4 regions of the Herbaspirillum sp. Her2 genome follow, and region 1 is predicted to be linked to each of the others. Evidence: predicted binding sites of a transcription regulator. Region 1 holds the regulator's gene; each other region holds the start of a gene.

Region 1 (3,209 bases):
TACATCACGTTCGGCCAGGCTGGCGATGACTTGAAGCTGGTTCACTCTCCGCTATGGTGTCGCAGCGCTTAAGCTGCCGGAGCTTCGGTACGGCTCTTGGCCGCGTCTTCCTTCTGCACTGCCTTCAGGATGGGCGAAGGACCGGTTTCGGCCTTCTTCATCTTGACGGTCAGGTGGCGCAGGACGGCGTCGTTGAACTTGAAGCCGGTTTCGATTTCAGCCAGCGTTTCGCTGTCGACTTCGATGTTCAGGCAGACGTAGTGAGCCTTGGCCAGCTTCTGGATCTGGTAAGCCAGTTGGCGACGGCCCCAATCTTCGACACGGTGGACCTTGCCGCCGCGGGTGGTGACGATGCCCTTGTAACGCTCGATCATCGCCGGCACTTGCTCGCTTTGGTCCGGGTGGACGATAAATACGATTTCATAATGACGCATGTAGACTCCTTATGGACTTATTGAAGACGCCCACCCCGGCGTCAAGACGGGTGTGGGAAGAGGAAAACCCGAGATCATACTAGGTTTCCGTCCTGACAGCAATGCCAGCGTCACGCCACTGCGGCCGCGGGGCCACAACGCGGGCCCTGCACATCGCCGCCAGCGGCTCAAAACCAGATTCTTCAGTTGCAGCGCGCTCTATATAAATGAGAAAGCTTGCCTTTTCCGCCCCGGAATATGCATGTTGCCGTTGACACAAGGATTGCACCTGTATAAAAATACAGACTGTTCATCCAGACAGCCTTCCCTCCGAGAAAGGCCACCCTCATGCTCAAACTGACTGCGCGCCAGGAACAGATCCTGAACCTGATCAAGAACGCCATCGAGAACACCGGCTTCCCTCCCACGCGTGCAGAGATCGCTGCCGAGTTGGGCTTCCGTTCCGCCAACGCCGCCGAAGAGCATCTGCAGGCCCTGGCCCGCAAGGGCGCCATCGAGATTTCCCCCGGCACCTCGCGCGGCATCCGCCTGCGCGAATCAGGTACCACAGGCATCAGTACTGCACGCCAGATGGCCCTGCCCCATCCCGCCCTGATGCAGCTGAGCCTGCCGCTGATCGGGCGCGTCGCAGCGGGCTCCCCCATCCTGGCCCAGGAACACGTGGAAAAGACTTACCAGGTCGACCCGGCCATGTTCCCGGCCAAGCCCGACTACCTGCTCAAGGTGCGCGGCATGTCCATGCGCGACGCCGGCATCCTGGACGGCGACCTGCTGGCCGTGCGGCGCGCCGACCAGGCGCGCAATGGCCAGATCGTGGTGGCCCGCCTGGCTGACGAGGTCACGGTCAAGCGCTACCAGAAGAGCGGCAGCGTCATCACCCTCTTCCCCGAGAATCCGGAATTCGAGCCCATCATCGTCAAGCCGGAAGACGACCAGTTCGCACTCGAAGGACTGGCCGTGGGATTGCTGCGCAGCTGGAACTGAATTCAGGCCGGCGCGCAGGCCCGACCGCAGGAAAGACGCTGCCAGCGGCGACTGATCGCTTGTTTATGCATGAACCTCCGCTTAAAACGGAGGTTTTTTGCTTTCTATTTAGCTCTTCACCTGTGACCGGTTACGCATATCATCCTTGCTGGACAGCTATGCCCGGCGCAATGGATGCGCCCAACCAAGAGGACCCTTTTCGATGTCGACGCGCAAGAGCAGCAACAAGCACGGCAAACATATTCCGGCCCCGGCGGCCGCCAAGTCCAACCTGCAGGATCTGCTGGACGTTCGCAAATGTCTGGACCTGCTCGACAATCGCAAGACCGAGGAAGCCAAGACGATCTGTACAGCCGTACTGGCCCGCGCCCCCAATCTGGTGTTTGCCAACCACGCGCGCGGACTGATCGCCATGCAGGAAGGCCAGTTCGCCCAAGCCGAGCAATACCTGCGCAAGGCCATCGAGGCCGATCCGAACAACGCCGAATACCTGAGCAACCTGGCCGGCACGGTGCTGAGTCAGGATCGCATCGACGAGTCCATCGCCATCTACGAGCGCGCCATCGCCATCGACAAGGAGAACCGGGCGGCACGCATCGGCCTGGCCAATGCCCTGCACGAAAAGAATGATCCGGAAGCCTCGATCAAATATTTCGAGGATGCGGCCCGACGCGAACCGAATGCGCCGGGCCCGCTGTCGCACCTGGGCCGCGCCCTGATCGACGCACGGCGCTTTGACGAGGCGGTCGCCACGATTCTGAAGTCGCTCGAATACCAGATCAATTTCGCTCCCTCCCACACCGCCCTGGGCGAAGCCTTTCATGCCATGGAGATGTACAAGGAGGCCGTAGAGTCCCACAAGACCGCCATCCTGCTCGATCCCCAGGACACCTACGCCCACAACAAGATCGCCGATAGTTATCTGAAAATCAACAAAATCGAAGAAGCTCACGAACACCTGCTGCGCGTCATCGAGATCGCGCCCAAGGATCCGAATGGCTACGTCAAGCTCGGTTCAAGCTACTTCAACACGGGCGACCGCTTCGACGATGCCATGCGCATGTTCAAGCAGGCCCTGGCGCTGGACCCCAAGCACGCCCTCACCTACAACAACATCGGCGCGATCCAGCACGATCATGGCGATTATGACGATGCGCTCGGCAATTTCCGCACGGCATTGGCGCTGCGGCCGAATTACCCGACCGCCAAGCACAACCTGGCACTGACCCTGTTGCTGCGCGGACAGTTCGAGGAAGGCTGGGAGTGCCACGAGAGCCGCCTCACCACCAAGGAACGCGCCCACGTCTACCGCCTGATCCACAAGCTGTTCGAGGTCATTCCGAAATGGGATGGCAAGTCCTCGCTGGCGGGCAAGCGCATCCTGCTGATGCACGAGCAAGGCTTTGGCGACAGCATCCAGTTCCTGCGCTATGCCCGCTTGCTCATGGAGCAAGGTGCCAGCGTGGCGCTGCATGTGAAGAATCCTCTGTACCGCCTGTTCCAATCCTTCACACCGGCAGTGACACTGGTGCGCGAAAGCGACCCCCTGCCACCCTGCGACTGCGCCTATGTGCTCATGAGCCTGCCCTATGCCCTGCGCACCCATAGCGTAGAGGATATCCCGCGCTATGCGAAAGGCTATCTGTCTGCCGATGCGTCGCTGGCGGCGCACTGGAAGCAGAAGATTTCCACCTTGACACGATCAGCGGACAATCTGCGCGTCGGCATCGTCTGGGGCGGCAATCCGGAGCATGGCAATGACCGCCATCGCTCGATTCCGCTGGAGAAAGT
Region 2 (3,209 bases), 170 kb from region 1:
CTTCACGGAAGGCATGGCGCGCCGCCATCTCGCGCAAGGGCTGGTTGGTGGCGCATACCAGAGCGAAGTCCACCGGAATCACGCGCTGGCTGCCCAGCGGCGTCACAGCGCGTTCCTGCAGCACGCGCAGCAGGCGGCCCTGCAGGGCCAGCGGCATGTCGCCGATTTCATCGAGGAAGAGAGTGCCGCCCTGGGCTTGCGCGATCTTGCCCGGTGCGCCTTTGCGGCGGGCGCCGGTGAAGGCGCCGTCTTCATAACCGAAGAGTTCGGCCTCGATCAGGTTCTCGGGAATGGCCGAGCAATTCACGGCCACGAAGGGCGCGGCGCCGCCCCGGGTTTGCGTGGTGTGGAAGCGCGCGCTTTCGCGGTGGATGGCCTGGGCCAGCCACTCCTTGCCGGTGCCGGTTTCGCCGGTGATGAGGACCGGGATGTCGCGGTCGATCACCTTGCGCAACTTGGCGATGATGGCGCTCATGCGGGCGTCCCCGGTATCGAGGGCTTGCAGTCCGCCGCGCGGCTGGCCCGGATGGGGGCGCACAGGTGGGGCCGGGCGAGCAGATGGGCTGGCGGGAAGTATTTCCGGTGCCTCGATCACGGCTTCCCGCGCATTCTGGAAATGCTGGTCGCGCAGCCGCAGTTCGGCGCGGCCATGGATGCGGATGCCGTTGTGCAGGCACAGCTCCAGCAAGCCCGAGGCGGCCTTGCGATGGTGTTCGAACAGCAGCGACAGCGGCACCCCGAAGAGCGACGCAAAGGTATGCGACTGCAGCGCCGACAGTGTCAGGCCCAGTTGGAACTGCGCACTGCGGTTGGCCGCCAGGAAACGCCCGCCGGGCGTGAAGCTGACGATGCCTTCGACCAGCGTACCCACGAATTCGGCGCGGCTGTGGAAGTGCAGGGTGATGCAATCAGGGAAGCTGCCGGCCAGCAGGTGGTTTTCGATCATCTGCGCCGACATGCGCACCAGCGCCATGGTGTGCTTGTGGAAGCTGCCGCATTCGCCCGAGACGTCCAGCACCCCCAGTACCTGGCCGCGATGGTCGAAGATGGGCGCGGCCGAACAGGTCAGGAAGCGGTTGGCATCCAGGTAGTGCTGCTGGGCGTGCACGGTGGTGGGCTTCTGCTCGTAAAGGGCCGTGCCGATGGCATTGGTACCGCGCAATTGTTCGGACCAGCGTCCACCGGGGCCAAGGGCCACACGGTCGGCCTTGGCCAGGAAATCGCTGTCGCCCAGCGTATGCAGAATGGTGCCTTCGGCGTCCGAAAGGATGACCATGCTGTGGGTATTGCGGATCTGGTCGTAGAGGGTTTCCATGACCGGGCGGGCATGGCCGGAGAGGGCCTGGTTGGCTTCCAGCGTCTGGGCCAGGTCGGCGCGCGAGAGTGAATCCAGGTCGGGCCGCTGGCCGCGCGTGATGCCGTAGGACGAGCTGCGCTGGTGCGAGCGTTCGATGGCCCGCAGGTCCGGCACGCCATCGGCGCTGGCCTGCACCAGGGGCGAAGCGCCCAGCAATGCACCGGCACCGGGCCGGTTTGCCTGGTATTGCATCCTTGTCTCCTTGGGACCTCTGGCGGTCCTTGTTCCCCCTATATGGTCGCTTTCTTCGCTGATGGGAAGCTGAGGGTGAACAAGCATAACCGATTAATGCGGCAGGAGGACAAATTGAAACAGCATTTGCAGCGCGTCCGAAGTGAAGGCAAAATACTGTATATAAATACAGTATTGATGAGCTTTCCGTGGCTTCCTTCCCCAAATTTCCGCAGGGCATTGCCCGGCCTTTTCCAGAGCAGGCGACCCGGTCGACCGCATCGGGCGAGGACGATGCGACCCTGACGCCAGAAACCTTCATCCATCGCGATCAGACCGCCCAGAAGGGCCGGGGTGCGGTCACCAACCTGCGCGGCCGCTATGAATCGGTGGCGCGGGAAGAATTCGACGATGGCTGGCAGTCCGTCCGTTTTGCCGAGTCCCGGCCGCAGGCGGCTGAGAGCCCGGAGGAGGATGAGCCGCCCCGCCTGAAGACCATCGTCACCGAGGAAGACGCCCGCTCCATCATCACCCGCAACAGCTCGCCGGATTTGCCGTTTTCGCTTTCGCTCAATCCCTACCGGGGCTGTGAGCACGGCTGCATTTACTGCTTCGCGCGGCCTTCTCACAGCTATTTGGGCCTGTCCCCGGGGCTGGATTTCGAAAGCCGGCTGGTGGCCAAGCGCAATGCCCCCGAGGTGCTGCTGCGCGAACTCGCCAAGCCGTCCTATGAACCCGACACCATCACGGTGGGCATCAATACCGACGCCTACCAGCCCATCGAGCGCGAACGCCAGCTGACCCGGCGCATCCTGCAGATCCTGCACGATTGCGAGAATCCGGTGGCGCTCATCACCAAGTCCTCGCTGGTCGAGCGCGATATCGACTTGCTGGCTCCGATGGCGGCCAAGGGGCAGGCCATCGTTGCGGTGACGATCACCACGCTGGATGCGGCCATCGCGCGCACGCTGGAACCACGCGCGGCCAGCCCGGCGCGGCGATTGCGGGTGATCCGCACGCTGGCCGAGGCGGGCATTCCGGTGAGCGTGTCGATTGCGCCGGTGATTCCCTTCGTCACCGAACCGGACCTGGAACGCGTCATGGAAGCGGCCGTGGAGGCCGGGGCGCGCCAGGCGGGCTACATCGTGCTGCGGCTGCCCTGGGAAGTCAGCCCGCTGTTTCGCCAATGGCTGCAGGCGCATTTCCCCGACCGTGCGGCACGGGTGATGAACCGCATCCAGGACATGCGTGGCGGCAAGGATTACGACGCCGATTTCGCCACCCGCATGCGCGGCACCGGGGTCTGGGCCGATTTGCTGCATCAGCGCTTCGAGAAAGCCAGCCGGCGCCTGGGCATCGATCATCGCAATCGGGCTTTTGCCACCCTGGATGCCAGCCGCTTCAAGCGGCCAATGGTGGTGCCGGCGGGGCAGGGGCGCCCGGCGGGCGATGCCCAGCTGGATTTGTTCTGAGGCAGACGGCCGGTGGCTGGTAAGATCCGCGTTTTAGTCCGTTTCTTCACTTCTCTGCATGCACACTCTGGAACAACTGCGCAGCGGCGCGCTGGAAGGCATTACCCGCCTGTCTCTCTCGTGCGGCCTGCGCGAATTCCCGCCAGAAATCTTCACCCTGGCTGAAACCCTTGAGATTCTGGACCTCAGCGGCAACGAACTGACCGCCT
Region 3 (3,209 bases), 1.9 Mb from region 1:
CCATCCAGGACAAGCACGGCTCGCGCAAGAGTGGCCTGCCCTCGACCACCCAGCGCCGCCCGCGCCAGAAAACCGCGGATCCGGGGCAGGGCGTCTTGTTCTGACACGGGTTGCCCGCCTGATCGGTTAGACTGGCGGGCATGAAAATCCTCGGTATCGACCCTGGCTTGCGCACCACCGGTTTCGGGGTCATCCACAAGCAGGGCAACACGCTTTCCTATATCGCTTCCGGCACCATCAAGACGCCGGATGGCGACCTGCCTTCACGCCTGAAGGTGATCCTGGCCAGCGTCGGCGAAGTGGTGAAGTCCTATGCACCGGACTGCGCGGCCATCGAAAAAGTGTTCGTCAACGTCAATCCACAATCCACCCTGCTGCTGGGACAGGCGCGCGGCGCGGCCATTTGCGCGCTGGTGGCCGCCGACCTGGCGGTAGCCGAATACACGGCCTTGCAGGTCAAGCAAGCTGTGGCCGGCCATGGACGCGCCCAGAAGGCGCAGGTGCAGGAGATGGTGGCGCGGCTGCTGAAGCTGCCCGGCCTGCCGGGCACCGACGCCGCCGATGCGCTGGGCGTGGCGATCTGCCATGCGCATGGGGGAGGGGTCTTGTCCGACCTCGGCGCGCTGGCCCCGGCGCTGGCGCGCAAGGGCATCCGCATGCGTGGCGGGCGTCTGGTCGGTTAGTGCTTTTTCTTGAAGAGCGACAGCACGCGCTGCGCCAGCTTCACCACCACCAGCACCACTGCCCCTGCGACCACGCCGAAGAGGGCATTCAAGACCGCCGGGGTGATCGCCCCGAGGATCGGTCCGACGACCGCGATAGCCTCCACCGCTTGCGCCGCCACCTCGATGGCGTGATGCGCGAAAGGCAGGCCGTGGGTCAGGATGCCGCCGCCGACCATGAACATGGCAATCGTCCCGATCACCGACAGGCTGCGCATCATCTTCGGTGCGGCCGCCAGGACTGCCCGGCCGATACCGGCCTTGAAGCGTCCCCAGGCGCTTGCGCCCGCATGCTGCACCAGGTAGCGGCCGCCGTCATCGAGCTTGACGATCCCGGCCACCAGCCCATACACGCCCGCCGTCATGATCAGTGCGATGCCGACCAGTACCGTGATCTGCTGCTGCAGCGGCGCACCGGCAACGGTACCCAGGGTGATGGCGATGATCTCGGCCGAGAGGATGAAGTCGGTGCGCACGGCATCCTTGATCTTTTCCTGCTCGTAGACCAGCGGATCGACGTCCTCCGCCGCCTTGGCGGCGACTTCATGATGTTCGTCATCGTGCGGAAGATACTTGTGGGCCAGTTTCTCGAAGCCCTCAAAGCAGAGGAAAGCGCCCCCCAGCATCAGCAGCGGCGTCACCGCCCAGGGGATGAAGGCACTGATGGCCAGCGCCGCCGGTACCAGGATGGCCTTGTTCTTCAACGAACCCTTGGCGACCGCCCAGACCACAGGCAATTCCCGCTCGGCGCGTACGCCCGCGACCTGCTGGGCATTGAGGGCCAGGTCGTCGCCCAGCACGCCGGCCGTCTTCTTGGCGGCCACCTTGGTCATCAGGGAAACGTCATCGAGCACGGTGGCGATGTCGTCAATCAATGCGAAGAAGGCGCTACCGGCCATGTTTTTCCTTTGTCTTCATCTCTGAGGGTGGCTTGGATACTGTTTATCCGAACAGTGCTGTATCATCGCGGGATTATCACAGAAGCTGCCTCCCACGCACATCCCTGACGCCATGATCGGTCGCCTCTCCGGAATTCTTCTAGAAAAAATCCCCCCGAACCTGCTGGTTGACTGCCAGGGCGTCGGTTATGAAGTGGCCGTGCCCATGAGCACCTACTACAACCTGCCGGGCCTGGGCGAGAAGGTCACGCTGCTGACCCATCTGGCCATCCGCGAGGATGCGCACATCCTGTTCGGGTTTGGGACCGCCGAAGAACGCAATACGTTCAAGGAGCTCATCAAGATTTCCGGCGTGGGGGCGCGCACGGCCTTGTCCATCCTCTCCGGCATGTCGGTGGCCGACCTGGCCCAGGCCGTGACCCTGCAGGAAGCCGGGCGCCTGACCCGCGTGCCCGGCATCGGCAAGAAGACCGCCGAACGCCTGCTGCTGGAACTGAAGGGCAAGCTCGGTGCCGATCTTGGCGCGGTGGCCGGCGTGGTCCACAGCGACGCCTCGGCCGACATCCTCAATGCCCTGCTGGCGCTGGGCTATTCGGACAAGGAAGCGACCCTGGCCATGAAGCAGGTGCCCAAGGACAGCAGCGTCTCGGACGGCATCAAGCTGGCCCTGAAGGCGCTCTCCAAGGGCTGAGCCCGGCCAGACAAGGATTAGAGCATGAGCATCCAGACCGACGATTTCTCCGAACAGCGCATCATCTCCGCCACCCCGGCCTCGGCCAACGAGGAAGCCATCGAGCGCGCCCTGCGGCCCAAGCAGCTGGACGAATACGTCGGCCAGGAAAAGGTGCGCGCCCAGCTCGAAATCTTCATTTCGGCCGCCCGCAAGCGTGGCGAGCCGCTCGACCACACCTTGCTGTTCGGCCCGCCCGGCCTGGGCAAGACCACCATGGCCCACATCATCGCCCGCGAGATGGGCGTGAACCTGCGCCAGACCTCGGGCCCCGTGCTGGAGCGCGCGGGCGACCTCGCCGCGCTGCTGACCAATCTCGAAGCCAATGACGTGCTCTTCATCGACGAGATCCACCGCATGTCGCCGGTGGTGGAGGAAATCCTCTACCCGGCACTGGAGGATTATCAGATCGACATCATGATTGGCGAAGGCCCGGCCGCCCGTTCGGTGCGGCTGGACCTGCAGCCTTTCACGCTGGTGGGCGCCACCACCCGCGCCGGCATGCTGACCAATCCGCTGCGCGACCGCTTCGGCATCGTCGCCCGGCTGGAGTTCTATACCCCGCCAGAGCTGGCCCGCATCGTCACGCGCAGCGCCGGCTTGCTCAATGCCCCCATTGTCGAGGAAGGCGCGCTGGAAATCGCCCGCCGCAGCCGTGGTACCCCGCGTATCGCCAACCGCCTGCTGCGCCGCGTGCGCGACTATGCCGAGGTCAAGGGGGAGGGGCGCATCACCCGCGAGATGGCCGATGCCGCTCTGGTGATGCTGGACGTGGACCCGGTCGGCTTCGACCTGATGGACCGCAAGCTGCTGGAGGCCGTGCTCTTCAAGTTCGGCGGTGGGCCGGTCGGGCTGGAC
Region 4 (3,209 bases), 1.6 Mb from region 1:
TGTCGATGTGCACCTGGGCCAGCGAGAGCAGGTCGGTCGGTTGCGCGGTGAGCGAACCCTTGGTGTGCTTCAGCACCTTGTCATAAGCCTCGCGCGCCTGGTCGAGATGGCCGCTGCGGTAGGCCACGTCGCCCACCAGGCGGCTGCGGCGCGCCGAGGGGATGATCTCGGAAGACTTGGTCAGCGCCTCCAGCGCGCCTTCCTGGTTGCCCTGGGCTTCGTCGATCTGCGCCATCAGGTCGTAGGCCGCGATGAACTGCTTGTTCTGCGCCAGTACGTCTTGCACGATCACGCGCGCATCATCCATCTGGCCGGCCACGATGTTGCAGCGGGCCAGGCCGATCTTGGCCCACACCAGGTCGTCGCGCATGGCCAGGGCCTGCTTGTAGACCTCGCGCGCTTCGTCGATGCGGCGCTGTTCGATCAGCAGCGTGCCCTTGGTCTTCATGATCTCGACGATCCACTTGGGCGCCGACTTGAGCACGTTGTCGCATTCGATGATGGCGCCGGTGATGTCCTTGCGCTTCATCTTTTCGGTCACCGGCAGCATGGCGTGCTGCTTTTCCAGCAGGCGGTCCACGCGCTCGGCGATGCGGCTGGCCGTCAGCGGCTTCAACATGTAGGCGTCGGGCTGGAACTCGGCGGCGCTGGCCACCAGGTTGTAGCCGCTCTCGGCCGTCACCATGATGAACATGCAGGTCGGCGACAGCATGTTCTGGGTGCGGAAGAACTCCAGCAGCTGCTGCCCGTTGCTTTCCTTGTTGAGGTTGTAGTCGCAGATGATCAGGTCATAGGTGCCGGACTGCACGAAGCGGATGGCTTCATCGGGCGTGGCAGCCTGGTCGACCTTGGTCACGCCGAGCTGCCCGAGGTGCATGCGGATGTTCTGGCGCATCGTCGGCATGTCGTCGATGACCAGGCAGCGCAGGGCGCTGATGTGGCTGAAGGGCACTAAACTCATGAGAACGGTCTGTAAAGCGATCTGTAAGGCGATCTGTTCGGGATTGCGGAATGCCGTGGGCCGAATAATTGCCGCGGCGCAATATCGTGCGAGATGACGACTATTGATACCAATTTGGCCATTGCTGACGAATTATTCCCCCCAACTCGCGAGTGTGCCGTTTTTTTTCCTTCCATGCATCATTCCTCTTCGATTTATGAAGTTTTTGGAAGGTCTGCCTCTCGTATAATTGTGGTTTTCGCCCACGGATGGAATTTAGGCCGACAAAAACGCTTGCACTAAGCACTGTTTTTTTATACAGTATCGCTCTATCGGGGCGGTCATCCACTGCCCCCCGGGCAACACCCGCGGCCTGCCAGCGATGGCCAGCCACCGTGAGCAACATTCAAGCAACATCAGCAAGACTCCCCCTGACACCCGTCTTCACGACATTTTGCCGAGAGAGATTTATGGACGACAAAAAAGCTGCGAACAACTCTGAAAAGAGCAAGGCGCTGGCCGCCGCGTTGGCACAGATTGAAAAGCAGTTTGGCAAGGGCTCGGTGATGCGCATGGAAGATGGCGTCATCGCTGAGGAAATCCAGTCCGTGTCCACCGGCTCCCTGGGCCTGGACATCGCCCTGGGCATCGGCGGCCTGCCGCGCGGCCGCGTGATCGAAATCTACGGTCCGGAATCCTCGGGCAAGACCACCCTGACCCTGCAATCGATTGCCGAAATGCAGAAGCTGGGCGGCACCTGCGCCTTCATCGACGCCGAGCACGCGCTGGATGTCACCTACGCGCAAAAGCTGGGCGTGAACCTGAACGACCTGCTGATCTCGCAGCCCGACACCGGCGAACAAGCCCTGGAAATCTGCGACGCCCTGGTGCGCTCCGGTGCGGTGGACCTGATCGTGGTCGACTCCGTGGCCGCGCTGACCCCCAAGGCTGAAATCGAAGGCGACATGGGCGATTCCCTGCCGGGCCTGCAAGCCCGCCTGATGTCGCAGGCGCTGCGCAAGCTCACCGGCAGCATCAACCGCACCAACACCACCGTGATCTTCATCAACCAGATCCGCATGAAGATCGGTGTCATGTTCGGCAACCCGGAAACCACCACCGGCGGTAACGCGCTGAAGTTCTACGCTTCCGTGCGCCTGGACATCCGCCGCACCGGTTCGATCAAGTCGGGTGATGAAGTCATCGGCAGCGAAACCAAGGTCAAGGTCGTCAAGAACAAGGTTGCGCCCCCGTTCCGCGAAGCCCACTTCGACATCCTGTATGGCGAAGGCACTTCCCGCGAAGGCGAGATCCTGGACCTGGGTTCGGAACACAAGGTGGTCGAGAAGTCCGGTGCCTGGTACAGCTACAACGGCGAGCGCATCGGCCAGGGCAAGGACAATGCCCGTAACTACCTGAAGGAACATCCGGAGCTGGCTCGCGAGATCGAGAACAAGGTCCGTGTCGCCCTGGGCGTGCCGGAACTGGCCGGTGGCGAAGCGGAAGCCAAGGCTTCCTGAATCCGCGCTTAAAGGATTCAAGCGCCATCGTGGCGACAGGGTTTGCCTGAGCCCTGGGTGTCGTGATGGTGGCTTGTTTATCTCGCTGGTGCCGTGCTGTGTTGGCGGTCTCAGGGGGAGGCAATACCGCAGTACAGCAAGTTCGCAACATGCCAAGACCGCCGATCAGCCTGAAAGCAAGGGCGCTCAAATATCTCTCTTCACGTGAGCATAGTCGCCAGGAACTTGCGCGTAAGCTTGCCCCTTACGCGCAAGAGGGCGATGACATCGAAGAGCTCCTGCAATGGCTGGAGCAGTCCCGTTTTCTTTCCCAGGAACGTTTTTCCGAATCGCTCGTGCATCGCCGCTCGGCGCGCTACGGCAATCAGCGCATCATCTCCGAACTTCACGGCCATGGCATTGAAGGTGAAGCCATCGCCGAACTGAAGGCCGATCTGGCCGCCGGGGAGGGCGAGCGTGCCGCGCAGGTGCTGCGCCGCAAGTACGCCGCACCGCCCGAGGATGCCGAGACCCGCGCCAAACAGATGCGCTTCCTCCAGCAGCGCGGTTTTTCCCATCGCAGCATCCGCGAAGCCTTCCAGACCGCTTGGGCCGACGACGAAGAATCCGCCTGAACCCAAGCTGCATCCAGCAGGGCCGGCCCGGCCAAGCACATTTTTCCCGCGTTTTCCTCGAAATCTCCCACCGGCGTGCGGCTTTGTCCTGCCCGATGGTAATTCCTGCGCATTGCGCCCGGTGTTAGCGCTACC

The links. Region 1 encodes LexA, which represses DNA repair genes until DNA is damaged. Its sites were predicted from a motif close to ACTGTATNNNNATACAGT; they were not measured.
Region 2: a site for LexA is predicted at 1,705-1,722, ahead of ACWHXP_RS10420 (PA0069 family radical SAM protein). Genes of this name have one in related genera too.
Region 3: a site for LexA is predicted at 1,660-1,677, ahead of ruvA (Holliday junction branch migration protein RuvA). Genes of this name have one in related genera too.
Region 4: a site for LexA is predicted at 1,246-1,263, ahead of recA (recombinase RecA). Genes of this name have one in related genera too.

Annotation. Positions count from the first base shown of each region.
Region 1 covers NZ_CM176331.1:2,110,453-2,113,661, forward strand. The annotation lists gene priB (primosomal replication protein N) at 1-45, opposite strand, end outside; gene rpsF (30S ribosomal protein S6) at 69-434, opposite strand; gene lexA (transcriptional repressor LexA) at 762-1,418, shown strand; gene ACWHXP_RS09550 (tetratricopeptide repeat protein) at 1,621-3,209, shown strand, end outside.
Region 2 covers NZ_CM176331.1:2,281,403-2,284,611, reverse strand. The annotation lists gene ACWHXP_RS10425 (sigma-54-dependent Fis family transcriptional regulator) at 1-1,549, opposite strand, end outside; gene ACWHXP_RS10420 (PA0069 family radical SAM protein) at 1,738-3,000, shown strand; gene ACWHXP_RS10415 (leucine-rich repeat-containing protein kinase family protein) at 3,059-3,209, shown strand, end outside.
Region 3 covers NZ_CM176331.1:4,020,885-4,024,093, reverse strand. The annotation lists gene ACWHXP_RS18290 (FAD-binding domain-containing protein) at 1-130, shown strand, start outside; gene ruvC (crossover junction endodeoxyribonuclease RuvC) at 141-683, shown strand; gene ACWHXP_RS18280 (DUF808 domain-containing protein) at 680-1,621, opposite strand; gene ruvA (Holliday junction branch migration protein RuvA) at 1,734-2,312, shown strand; gene ruvB (Holliday junction branch migration DNA helicase RuvB) at 2,337-3,209, shown strand, end outside.
Region 4 covers NZ_CM176331.1:3,734,978-3,738,186, reverse strand. The annotation lists gene ACWHXP_RS16995 (response regulator) at 1-961, opposite strand, end outside; gene recA (recombinase RecA) at 1,411-2,460, shown strand; gene recX (recombination regulator RecX) at 2,610-3,074, shown strand.